DNA from 2 places in the Comamonas antarctica genome. Region 1 is predicted to be linked to the other one. Evidence: predicted binding sites of a transcription regulator. Region 1 holds the regulator's gene; the other holds the start of a gene.
The links. Region 1 encodes FNR, which switches genes on or off when oxygen is low (the NO sensors DNR and NnrR bind a similar motif). Its sites were predicted from a motif close to TTGATNNNNATCAA; they were not measured.
Positions count from the first base shown of each region.

Region 1 (6,316 bases):
CCGCAGGGATTTGTGCAGAGGTACCTAGATGATGCGTGAAAACCGTGCGCGGTTGCGGTCGGCCTGCAAATAGCGGTCGAACGTCATGGCTACTGCGCGCACGAAATACCAGCCCATCGCGGTCACGCGCAGGCTTTCGGCGTCGATTTCCACCATGCCCTGGGACTGCAACTCGGCCAGCATCTCCAGTTCGGCTGCGAAATAGCGCCGCGAATCGATCAGCCAGGCCTGGTCCAGCGCCTCGAACAGCACTTCGCCCTGGCACATCAGCGCCATGATCACGGCGCGCCGGATCAGGTCGTCGCGGCCCAGCGCCAGCCCGCGCACCACGGGCAGCCGGCCCTGGTCGAGGAAGTCGTAGTACTCGTCGAGGTCCTTCGCATTCTGGCTGTAGGTCGCCCCTACCCGGCCGATGGCCGAGACGCCCAGCGCAATCAGGTCGCAGTCGGGCTGGGTGCTGTAGCCCTGGAAGTTGCGGTGCAGGCGTCCCTGGCGCTTGGCCACGGCCAGCGCGTCCGTGGGCAGCGCGAAATGGTCCATGCCCACATAGACATAGCCGGCCTGCTCGAAGCTCTCCAGCGCGCGCGCCAGCATCGCCAGCTTGGCGGCCGCGCCCGGCAGCGCCGCGGTATCGATGCGCCGCTGCGGCTTGAAGCGCTCGGGCAGGTGGGCATAGGCATAGAGCGCGATGCGGTCGGGCCGCAGCTCGCCGACCTGGGCCAGCGTGCGCTCGAACGACTGCGGCGTCTGGCATGGCAGGCCGTAGATCAGGTCGACATTGACCGATTCGAAACCCAGCGCGCGCGCCGCCTGCACCAGCGCGAAGACCTGGCTCGCCGGTTGCTCGCGGTGCACGGCCTTCTGCACGTCGGCGTCGAAGTCCTGCACGCCGAAGCTCAAGCGGTTGAAGCCCAGCTGCGCCAGATAGGCCAGGCGTTCGGGCGTGACGGTGCGCGGATCGACCTCGATCGAATACTCGCCGCCGGGCTGGAAGTTGAAATGGCTGCGCAGCAGCGCCATCAACTCCGCCAGGCCGGCGTCGCTCAGAAAGGTCGGCGTGCCGCCGCCCAGATGCAGCTGGCTCACGGGCTGGCCGGTGCCGCAGTGTTCGGTATGCAGCGCGATCTCGCGCGCCAGGTATTGCAGATAGGTCTGCGCGCGCTCGGGATGGCGCGTGACGATCTTGTTGCAGGCGCAGTAGTAGCACAGCGACTCGCAAAACGGGATGTGCACATACAGCGACAGCGGCCGCGCCAGACCGGGCGCGCCCTGGCGGCGCTGCTGAAGCGCCAGGATGTAGTCCTCCTGGCCGAAGGCCTCGACAAAACGGTCGGCGGTAGGGAACGAGGTATAGCGCGGGCCCGGCACGTCAAAGCGCTGCAACAGCTCGGGGGTGATTGCGGTCATGGGGGGTTTCCTTGGGCTTTGGGCTACTGTGCCGCAAGGCACCCTGCCGGACCTTGATGTCGATCAAGACTTGCGCACGCCACGCCTGCGACAATTTGATGCATGTCAGCGGCGGCCAGAGGTATCGGACGCTGCACGCGCCGGCGTTCCATGCGATAAAGGGGGTTGGCCCCGTCCACCCCGAGGTCCCATCAATGAGTCTACAAGCGATCAAAGCCTCCTGTTCCAACTGCAACCTGCGCGAGCTGTGCCTGCCCATCGGCCTGAACGAAGACCAGATGCAGCGCATCGACACCATCGTCGCGGTGCGGCGCAAGGTCAAGCGCGGCAGCCTGCTGTTCCACAACGGCGAGCCGTTTTCCTCGCTGTACGCGATCCGCACGGGCTTTTTCAAGACCTGCGTGGCGACCGAAGACGGCCGCGACCAGGTCACCGGGTTCCAGATGGCCGGGGAGATCATCGGCCTCGACGGCATCGTCAACGACCGCCATACCTGCGACGCCGTGGCGCTCGAGGACGCCGAAGTCTGCGTGATGCCGTTCGACCGGCTGGAGGAGCTCTCGCGCGAGGTCACGGTGCTGCAGAACCACGTGCACAAGGTCATGAGCCGCGAGATCGTGCGCGAGCATGGCGTCATGCTGCTGCTGGGCAGCATGCGGGCCGAGGAACGGCTCGCGGCCTTTGTGCTGAACCTGGTGCAGCGCCTGCATGCGCGCGGCTTCTCGCAGTCGGAACTGGTGCTGCGCATGACGCGCGAGGAAATCGGCAGCTACCTGGGCCTCAAGCTTGAAACCGTGAGCCGCACCTTCTCGAAATTCGTCGAGGACGGCATCGTCGAGGTCAAGCAGCGGCATATCCGCATCCTGGATACGGACGCACTCAAGCGCATCGTCAACAGCCAGCGCTGCGACTAGGCGTCGTCTCAGGAAGGACGCACCGGGGTGCGGCGGCGATGCCGCAGGGGCCCTTCACTGCCCCAGCTGTTGACCTCGGCCGGGCGCAGGCCGAGCAGACAGGTCAAGGCCCCGGCGGCGCTGATGACCAGCCAGAACACGAAGAAGGACAGCGTGTAGAAAGCCTGCCGGCTCCAGTCGAGCGCGGCGCCCTGCCACTGGATCTGGGCGGGATCGACCACGGCAAACACCAGCATTTCCATTGCGCAGGCAGCGAGAAATGCCGGCCAGAGAATCCACATCAAGCGTCTTGCCCACATCGGGAACTCCTTTTGCAGCCAGGCTTTCATTCTGCCGGCAAGCACGCAGGAGGACGCTGCGGAAAACCCGCGGACGGGTTTCAGCGGTCGACGGGCGCGAGTTCGGCCGGGGTGGCCGCATGGTTGCGGCCGGTCATCGCGGGCGCCAGGCGCATGTCGGGGGTCTCTGACAGCGTCTTGTTGATCTCGCTGCCGTGGCGGTAGTAATCCGGGTCGATCACCGGATCGGGGTGCGTGGCGGCAATCCAGAAGGTGACCACGCCCGCCACGACCACGACGGCCGGGCCGCCGATGACCATCCAGACGAAACCGAATTTCCACCAGGGGCGGGGATCGTGTGCGGGAGAGGTTTTCTGTGTCATGGGGGGCTTTCAATGGGGCGCCCAGCGCGCGGCACGCTGAACGGAAAAAGGGCGATGCACGCGCATCGCCCCCGGCCTGGCGTGCTCAGTGAGCAGCGCCTGCCTTGTTGGAGAGGCTCCAGACATAGGACGTCAGGACGCCGATCTGGCCTTCGGTCAGCTTGTCCTTTTGCGCCGGCATCTGGTTTTGCTTGCCGTGGGTGACGATGTCGATGATCGCCGCCTCACCCCAGCCGTGCAGCCAGACGTCGTCGGTCAGGTTGGGCGCGCCCATGGCCTGGTTGCCCTTGCCGTCCATGCCGTGGCAGGCCGCGCAGGCCGTGAAATGCGACTTGCCCAGCGAGGCGCGCAGCGAGTCGTTCGGGCTGCCCGACAGGCTCAGCACGTAGTGCGCCAGGTTGCGCACGTCTTCGGGCGTGCCCACCGCAGCGGCCATCGGCGGCATGATGCCGAAACGGCCTTCGGTGATGGTCTGCTGGATCTGCTCGGGCGCGCCGCCATGCAGCCAGTCGCCATCCGTCAGGTTGGGAAAGCTCTTGCCGCCACGCGCGTCCGAGCCATGGCACTGCGCGCAGTTGTTCATGAACAGGCGCTCGCCAATGGCCATCGCCTGCGGATCCTCGGCGCGCTGCTCGGGCGTCATGCCCGCGAAGCGCGCATACAGCGGCTCGATCTGCGCCTTGGCCTTGGCCATCTCGGCCTCGTAGGCGCCGACTTGCGACCAGCCGAGCTTGCCCGACATCGATCCCAGGCCCGGATAGGCCGCGAGATAGACGATGCCGAAGATCACGGTGATCACGAACAGCCAGACCCACCAGCGCGGCAGCGGGTTGTTCAGCTCGCGCAGGTCGCCGTCCCAGACATGGCCGGTGGTGCTGTCTTCGGCGGACACGACCTTCTTGCGGCCCGTGAAGAACAGCAGCAACGCGCAAAACAGGATGCCGCCGAGGGTCAGTACGATCACGAAGATCGACCAGAAATTGTTTACGAAATCGCTCATGGGTGGTTCTCGTTATGCAGGCAGGACGCTTCAGTCCTGCGCGAACGGCAGTTGCGCTGCCTCGTCGAAGCGTGCCTGGTTGCGGCGGGCATAGGCCCACCACCAGATGCCGACAAAGATGGCAAACGACGCCAGCGTGACCACGATGCGCATGGTAGTGATGATGTCCATGTGTGGCCTCCCTACTTGAGCGCGGTGCCCAGCACCTGCAGATAGGCGATCACGGCTTCCATTTCCGTCTTGCCCTTGACCTCATCGGTCGACGCCTTGATCTCGTCGTCCGTGTACGGCACGCCGACCTTGCGCAGCGCGGTCATGTGCGAAGCAATGGTCGCGTGGTCCGCCGGCGTCTTCTCCAGCCACGAGTAGGCCGGCATGTTCGACTCGGGCACCACGTCGCGCGGGTTGTTCAGGTGGATGCGGTGCCATTCGTCGCTGTACTTGCCGCCCACGCGGTGCAGGTCGGGTCCGGTGCGCTTCGAGCCCCACTGGAACGGGTGGTCATAGACGAACTCGCCGGCCACCGAGTAGTGGCCATAGCGCAGCGTCTCGGCGTAGAACGGGCGGATCATCTGCGAGTGGCAGTTGTAGCAGCCTTCGCGCTGGTAGATGTCGCGGCCGACCAGCTGCAGCGAGGTGTAGGGCTTGACGCCCTGCACCGCCTCGGTGGTGGACTTCTGGTAGAACAGCGGCACGATCTCGGCGAGGCCGCCGATAGCCACCGTCAGCAGCGTCAGCACGATCAGCCAGAAGTTGCTGGTTTCGACCTTCTCGTGGGAGAAGCCGCTGGTTTTCTTGTTTTGTTCAGACATGTGGGCTCCTCAGGCGTGCGACGGGTTCACTGCGGGAATCAGCACCTTGACCGAGCGGCCGTTGATGGCAGTCATCCAGGTGTTCCAGGCCATGACCAGCATGCCGCCCAGGTACAGCAGGCCGCCGACCACGCGGATCACGTAGAACGGATAGGTCGCCTTGACGCTTTCCACAAAGGTATAGGTCAGCGTGCCGTCGGGGTTGACCGCACGCCACATCAGGCCCTGCATCACGCCGGCAATCCACATCGCGGCGATGTACAGCACGATGCCGATGGTCGCCATCCAGAAGTGCAGCTCGATGGCCGGCACCGAGTACATCTTGTCCTTGCCGAACAGGCGCGGGATCAGGTAGTACAGCGAGCCCATGGTGATCAGGCCGACCCAGCCGAGCGCGCCGGAGTGCACGTGGCCAATGGTCCAGTCGGTGTAGTGCGACAGCGCGTTGACGGTCTTGATGGCCATCATCGGGCCCTCGAAGGTCGACATGCCGTAGAACGACAGCGCGACGATCAGGAAGCGCAGGATGGGGTCGTCGCGCAGCTTGTGCCAGGCGCCCGACAGCGTCATCACGCCGTTGATCATGCCGCCCCAGCTCGGCGCCAGCAGGATGATGGAGAACACCATGCCGACGGACTGCGTCCAGTCGGGCAGCGCCGTGTAGTGCAGGTGGTGCGGGCCGGCCCACATGTAGGTGAAGATCAGCGCCCAGAAGTGCACGATCGACAGGCGGTAGCTGTACACCGGACGGCCGGCTTGCTTCGGGATGAAGTAGTACATCATGCCCAGGAAGCCTGCCGTGAGCAGGAAGCCCACGGCGTTGTGGCCGTACCACCACTGGATCATCGCATCCTGCACGCCGGCATAGGCCGAGTAGCTCTTCATCAGGCCTGCGGGCATGGAGATGTTGTTGAAGATGTGCAGCAGCGCGATGGCGATGATGTAGGCGCCGAAGAACCAGTTGGCCACGTAGATGTGCTTGACCTTGCGGATGCCGATGGTGCCGAAGAACACGATGGCGTAGCTGACCCAGGTCACCAGGATCAGCAGGTCGATCGGCCACTCGAGTTCAGCGTATTCCTTGCCCTGGGTATAGCCCATGGGCAGGCTGATCACGGCGCCGACGATCACCAGCTGCCAGCACCAGAAAGTCAGGCTCGCGAGCTTGGGCATGAACAGCCCGGTCTGGCAGGTGCGCTGCACCACGTAGTAGCTGGTGGCGAACAGCGCACTGCCGCCAAACGCAAAGATCACCGCATTGGTGTGCAGCGGCCGCAGGCGGCCGAAGCTGAGCCATGGCACGCCGAAATTGAGTTCGGGCCATGCCAGCTGGGCGGCGACGAGCACGCCGACGGCCATGCCGATCACCCCCCACACGACCGCCATGATTGAAAACTGTCTTACGACCTTGTCGTCGTAATGCACAGCACTGTTTTTTAGAGCATCCATCGCGCACCTCTTGTATTGCTTGCAAAGTGTTCATCCATCGGACTTCTGGTGTATTGATACATGTCAATCGTTT
Region 1 covers NZ_CP054840.1:2,646,587-2,652,902, forward strand. The annotation lists gene hemN (oxygen-independent coproporphyrinogen III oxidase) at 25-1,407, opposite strand; gene fnr (fumarate/nitrate reduction transcriptional regulator Fnr) at 1,602-2,321, shown strand; gene HUK68_RS12265 (hypothetical protein) at 2,330-2,650, opposite strand; gene HUK68_RS12270 (FixH family protein) at 2,701-2,982, opposite strand; gene ccoP (cytochrome-c oxidase, cbb3-type subunit III) at 3,068-3,982, opposite strand; gene HUK68_RS12280 (cbb3-type cytochrome oxidase subunit 3) at 4,013-4,153, opposite strand; gene ccoO (cytochrome-c oxidase, cbb3-type subunit II) at 4,165-4,794, opposite strand; gene ccoN (cytochrome-c oxidase, cbb3-type subunit I) at 4,804-6,243, opposite strand; gene ccoS (cbb3-type cytochrome oxidase assembly protein CcoS) at 6,307-6,316, opposite strand, start outside.

Region 2 (6,316 bases), 590 kb from region 1:
GCGGTGCTGCTGCCCACGGCCTACACCTGGGTGATCGCGGTCATCACCGCGCTGTGCGCCATCGACCTGGCCGGATCCTCGCGGCCGCTGGCCATCGAGCCCGACCACAACCTCTACGTGATGGGACTGCTGACCTGCTTCGTGTTGACCACCGTGCTGCTGGTGATCTTTCTCACGCGCATCGTCGGCAACCTGCGCCGGCGCGACTCGCGCCTGGCCGACATGCGCCAGCGTGCCAGCGAAGAGGAACACATCGTGCGCATGGGCCTGCTGGCCACGGGCGCGGCGCATGAATTGGGCACGCCGCTGGCCACGATGTCGGTGATCCTGGGCGACTGGCAGCGCATGCCCGAGATCACGCGCCAGCCCGGGCTGCAGCAGGATCTCGATGAGATGCAGCAGCAACTGCTGCGCTGCAAGAGCATCGTGAGCAATGTGCTGCTGTCGGCGGGCGAGGCGCGCGCCGATGCGCCCCAGCCCACCACCTTGTTCCGTTTCATGGACCGGCTGATCGCGCAGTGGCAGGAAACCCACCACCCGGGACGCTTTCGCTACCGCAACGATATCGCGCAGGACCTGCCCATCATCTCGGATACCGCCTTGCAGCAGATGATCTGCAATGTGCTGGACAACGCGCTCGAGGCCTCGGCCGACGAGGTCGAGATGCGCCTGCGCCGCGAGGACGACCAGCTGGTGATCACGGTGCTGGACCGCGGCACTGGTTTCGCGCCCGAGATCCTGCGCCATTTCGGCAAGTACCAGCAGTCGAACAAGACCGACCGCGCGGGCCGCGGCGTCGGGCTGTTCCTGGTGACCAATGTCGCGCGTTCGCTTGAAGGCACGGCGTCGGCACGCAACCGCGATGACGGCGGCGCCGAGGTGACGATCCGCTTTCCGCTGGCCTCGATCATGCTCGCGCCGCACTGAGCGCGCGCCCCGGTCCAGCGTTTACTTCACCTGGCGCTTCTCGAGCTTGCGCGCCAGCGTGCGCCGGTGCATGCCCAGGCGCCGTGCGGCCTCGGAAATATTGAAGCCGGTTTCGGCCAGCGTCTCGTGGATGTGCTCCCACTCCAGCGTCTTGATCGAGCTGGTCTGCTGCGTCAGCTCGACTTCGGTGTCGCCCGCGATGCGGCCGAACGCGGCTTCGATATCGTCCGTGTTCGAAGGCTTCGCCAGATAGTGGCAGGCGCCCAGCTTCACGGCCTCTACGGCCGTCGCGATGCTCGCATAGCCGGTGAGCACCACGATCAGCGCCTCGGGGTTTTGCTCATGCAGCATCTGTATGCAGTTGAGCCCCGACGCATTGCCCGCGAGCTTCAAGTCCATGACCGCATAGCCGGGCCGGTGCTCTTGCAGCAAGGCCTTGACCTCATCGGCGCTGGCCGCGCGCAGCACCTGGTAGCCACGCCGCTCGAAGGAGCGCGCCAGGGTGCGCGCAAATGCGTCGTCATCCTCGACCAGAAGCAGCAGGCGGGTGTCCATGGCGTGGCCTTCCTCAGAAGAACAGGTAGTGGTCCACCAGCAGCGCCGCGAACAGCAGGCTCAGGTGCACCAGCGAGAAACGGAAAGTGCGCCAGGCCAGCGCGTCCGAATACGCGCGGCGCAGGCGCCAGGCGTAGGCGCAGAATCCCGCGCCCAGGATCACCGCGGCCGCGAGGTAGAGCCAGGAACTCATGCCGTAGAGGAAGGGCAGCAGGCAGGCGGCAAACAGCACCACCGTGTAGAGCAGGATCTGCAGCCGCGTGTGCTCGCTGCCATGCGTCACGGGCAGCATCGGCAGGCCCGACTTGCGGTAGTCCTCCACGCGGTACAGCGCCAGTGCCCAGAAATGCGGCGGCGTCCAGAGGAAGATGATCAGGAACAGGATCAAGGCCTCGGGCCCGACCTGACCGGTCATGGCGGCCCAGCCCAGCACCGGCGGCATCGCGCCCGAAGCCCCGCCAATGACGATGTTCTGCGGCGTGCGCGGCTTGAGCACCACGGTATAGATGACCGCATAGCCGACAAAGGTGGCGAGTGTGAGCCACATCGTCAGCGGATTGCTGCCGATGAACAGGATGACCGATCCCGCCGTGCACAGCGCGGCCGAAAATGCGAGTGCCTGCGAACTCGACAGCTCGCCGCGCGCCGTCGGACGCCACGAGGTGCGCTGCATGCGCGCATCGATGTGCTTTTCCACCAGGCAGTTGAAGGCCGCGGCCGCGGCCGCCACCAGCCAGATGCCGATGCACGACACCGCCATGTGCAGCCACTGCTGCGCCGAAGGCCAGCCGGGCACGGCAAGCACCATGCCGATCAGCGCGCAGAACACGATCAGCTGCACCACCCTGGGCTTGGTCAGGGCGTAGAACTGGGAGAAGCGGGAAGCGGGGGAAAGCAGGGTATCCGTGGTCATGCGCGAGCGAAGGCTTTCTTCGGGGGAGATTGGCGCAGCTCCGGGTCCGCGCGAGAGGTGCGGCTGGCCGCCAGGCTCCAGACCAGTACGCCCACCAGCGCCGCAGCGCCTCCGGTGTGCAGCACGGCGGCAAGCAGCGGCCAGTCAAAAAGAACGTTCGACAAGCCGGTCATCACCTGCAGCAGCAGCAGGATGGCCAGCCAGCGGCGCTGGCGCGCAAGCGCCTGGCCGCGGCGCAGCGCAAAGACCAGCGCCACCAGCACCGGCACCACGACATAGGCGGCCAGGCGGTGCAGGTAATGGATGGCGGTCAGGGCCTCGAAATCGAGATGGCTGCCATCCTTGAGCATGCCCAGCGGCCGCCAGATCTCGAATGCCTGGGAGAAATTCATTGCCGGCCACCAGCTGCCCTGGCAGGTCGGGAAGGTGGTGCAGGCGAGCACCGCGTAGTTGGTGCTGACCCAGCCGCCGAGCGCGATCTGCAGCGTCAGCAGCGCCAAGCCGCCAGCCAGGGCGCGGCGCAGCCAGGGGGCCAGCGGCTCGGGCGCGCGCCCCCGCACGGCCAGGCCGTGCGCCACGGCGGGCACGCACAGCAGCGCCAGCAGCACCGTGCCGCCCAGCAGATGCAGGGTCACGATGGCAGGAAACAGTTTTTCGGTCACCGTGAGCGCCCCGAACGCTCCCTGGATGCACACCCAGACCAGGCTCACGGTGGGCCACCACGGACTGCGGCCCGCGGACAGCGGCATCCTGCGTGCCAGGCGCCAGCTCAGCAGCGTCAGCGCAATGATCAGCACGCCCACTCCGGTTGCGAGGTAGCGGTGGATCATCTCCACCCAGGCCTTGCCATGGGTCACCGGCCCGGTCGGCATCGCGGTCTGCGCCGCCGTGATTTCGACATGCGCGCCCAGCGGGCTCGCGTTGCCGTAGCAACCGGGCCAGTCGGGGCAGCCCAGGCCCGAGTCCGTGAGGCGCGTGAACGCCCCGAACATCACCAGATCGAAGGTCAGGAACAGCGTGAAGACACTCAGTGCCAGCAGACGTTCGGCCGGGCCATGCTGGCGGTTGCGAAACCAGACCCAGGCCAGCGGCGCCAGTGCAATCACCGCGCCGATCAGCATCAAGTGCAGCAGGGGTTCCAAGTCGTAAAGGGGCTGGCTACTGGTCATCAGGTCATCACTCGGCTCATATCAGGTGCGCTGTGCAGACCGTCTGCGGCAGGAAGGCACAATTTTCAAGATTGTCTGAAATATCTGAACACTCTCAAGAAAAAACCGCGCTGATTCAGGGCGCGGGGAGTGCAGTCAGGACCTTGCGCGCCAAATAGCACACCGCCGGCGATGGCGCATTGTCCCGGGTCAATTCTATCGGTGTGCGCGCCGCGTCGCAGCGAGTGTGCAAGTGACCCTATGGATCGAGTGTCGTGCGCCCCGGCAACCAGCACCCTACAGTACGCGCGCCAACGGCCGATAGGGAAGGCACAAGGAATTACATGACCTACGTTGCCGATATCACCCGCATTCCCGACCTGCCCCTGCAAGCCCATGAACATGGCTTCGCCTGCTTTTCCTGCGGCCAGCCGCTGACCACTTCGGCCGTGCGCTACGACGGCAAGGGCGGCAGCATCCTGCTGCACCTGCGCTGCGCCAATGAAATGGGCCAGCGGCTGATCGTCGATTCCTGGACCAACCGGCGCAACAACGCGCCCGCTGCCTGAAGCCGGCCATGGAGCGTGAGGGCTGCGCCCATAATGCGGTATGCCCACTCCTATCTGCCCCACCTGCGGCCATGCACTGGCCGACAGCAGCCTGCCTTGCCCCCAGTGCGGGAAACAACCCGCCATCCATGCGGCGCCCGCCGCGCGCAGCCGCCTCGTGCCCTGGCTCATCGGCTTGCCGGTAGGCGCATTTGCGCTGCTGATGCTGATCGGCTCGCTGCTGTCCACGCCCGAAGGCAACGAGCAGTGGGTCGCGCGCGAAGCCATCAAGGTCTGCAACAAGGAAGTCGCGCGCGCTCCCGAGGACCGCAAGCGGGCCGACCTCACGCTGCAGGACTGCGCAGATCTCGAGACCGCTTTCCGCGCGCAATATGGCATCGACCCGTGAACTCCAGGCGCCGGGCGGCCACTCACGCGCGCCGCATCCTGTGGCGTCATACGCATCTCCATGAGTGGCCATTACACGCCTTGCTACATGCCCAGCCAATCTGTAACAATCAACCCCGCGATTCAGGCCGTGCCCATGGCGTCGCCGGCGTGAAGGCCTGAGCGCATGCGGGACAATGGGCCATCCGGAAAATTGCCTGCCGGCGGCGGGCGAAACGCATGCAGGTCGCGGGCGACGCCGCCTGCTTCCACTCTTTTCAGCCCCGGGCCAGCCTGCCACGCACAGGCACGGGCCCGGGTCGCCACCACCTACCCATAGCCTGTGAGCTGGGAGCCCGTCATGAACATTGTCATCCTGGACGACTACCAAGACGCTGTACGCAAACTGCAGTGCGCGAGCCGCCTGGACGCCTTCAATGCCAAGGTATATACCAACAGCGTCAAGGGCCTGGGCCAGCTGTCGGTGCGGCTGCGCGACGCGGACATCATCGTGCTGATCCGCGACAGAACGGCGATCACGCGCCAGCTGATCGAGAAGCTTCCGCGGCTCAAGCTGATTGCCCAGACTGGCCGGGTCGGCAGCCACATCGACGTGCAGGCCTGCACCGACCACGGCATTGCCATCGCCGAAGGCGTGAGCTCGCCGGTCGCGCCCGCCGAGCTGACCTGGGCGCTGATCATGGCCGCGATGCGCCGGCTGCCACAGTACATCGCCAACCTCAAGCATGGTGCCTGGCAGCAGTCAGGCTTCAAGGCCGCATCGATGCCGCCGAACTTCGGCCTGGGCAATGTACTGCGCGGGCGCACGCTGGGCATCTGGGGCTATGGGCGCATTGGCCGCATCGTGGCCGGTTACGGCCGCGCATTCGGCATGAACGTGCGCGTCTGGGGGCGGGATGCATCGCGCGCCCAGGCGCTGGCCGACGGCTACCAGGCCGCGACCTCGCGCGAGGATTTCTTCGCCCAGTGCGATGTGGTCTCGCTGCACCTGCGCCTGAACGAAGCCACCGAGCACATGATCACGCTGAACGATCTGTCGCTGATGAAACCCACGGCGCTGCTGGTCAACACCTCGCGCGCCGAGCTGATCGAGGCCGATGCGCTGGTTGCGGCGTTGCAGCGCGGCCGTCCCGGCATGGCGGCCATCGATGTGTTTGAAAGCGAGCCCATCCTGCAGGGCCACGCGCTGCTGCGCATGGAGAACTGCATTTGCACGCCGCACCTGGGTTATGTCGAGCAGGACAGCTACGAGCTGTATTTCGGCGCGGCCTTCGACAACGTGGTCAACTTCATCAACGGCGCGCCGACGCAGATCGTCAACCCCGACTTCCAGCTGGCGGCACGCTGAAGCCAGCGCCGCGCCGCGCAGCCGGGCTGCGCGCGCGGCGGTGCATCAACCCCGGGCCCGGGCGCCCTGCTCCAGGCGCTCGTGCGCCACGGCCTCCTGCACCGTCTGGCGCACCACGGACTCGAGTTCCTCCTGCAGGCGCAGCGTGAGCGAGCGCGTCTGCGCCTGCACCACCTGGGCGATGGTCTCGCGCAGCCTCTCATCGAGCACCTGGTCCACGCGTTCGAGCAGACGCTGCACCAGCAGTTCCTCGGCATGGAGCCAGGTCTCGGCCTCGGGACGCACCACCGGCGCGGCAGCGCGCAGCGGCGCCGCGGATTCGGGCGGTGCGAGCTCTGGTTCGGGCTCAGGCTCGGGTTCCGGCTCCGGCCCGAACTCGGCCTGAGGCGCAGACCATGGTTCTTGCTCGGGCACAGATGAGGATTCCCACTCCGGCACGGGCTCCGGTAGCGGGTCGGCGCGATGAACC
Region 2 covers NZ_CP054840.1:2,052,549-2,058,864, forward strand. The annotation lists gene HUK68_RS09750 (ATP-binding protein) at 1-927, shown strand, start outside; gene HUK68_RS09755 (response regulator transcription factor) at 949-1,482, opposite strand; gene cyoE (heme o synthase) at 1,496-2,395, opposite strand; gene HUK68_RS09765 (COX15/CtaA family protein) at 2,392-3,564, opposite strand; gene HUK68_RS09770 (hypothetical protein) at 3,888-4,112, shown strand; gene HUK68_RS09775 (hypothetical protein) at 4,153-4,500, shown strand; gene HUK68_RS09780 (D-2-hydroxyacid dehydrogenase family protein) at 4,840-5,847, shown strand; gene HUK68_RS09785 (hypothetical protein) at 5,893-6,316, opposite strand, start outside.
Region 2: HUK68_RS09765 (COX15/CtaA family protein) is a predicted target of FNR. The motif match lies at 3,744-3,757, and genes of this name have one in related genera.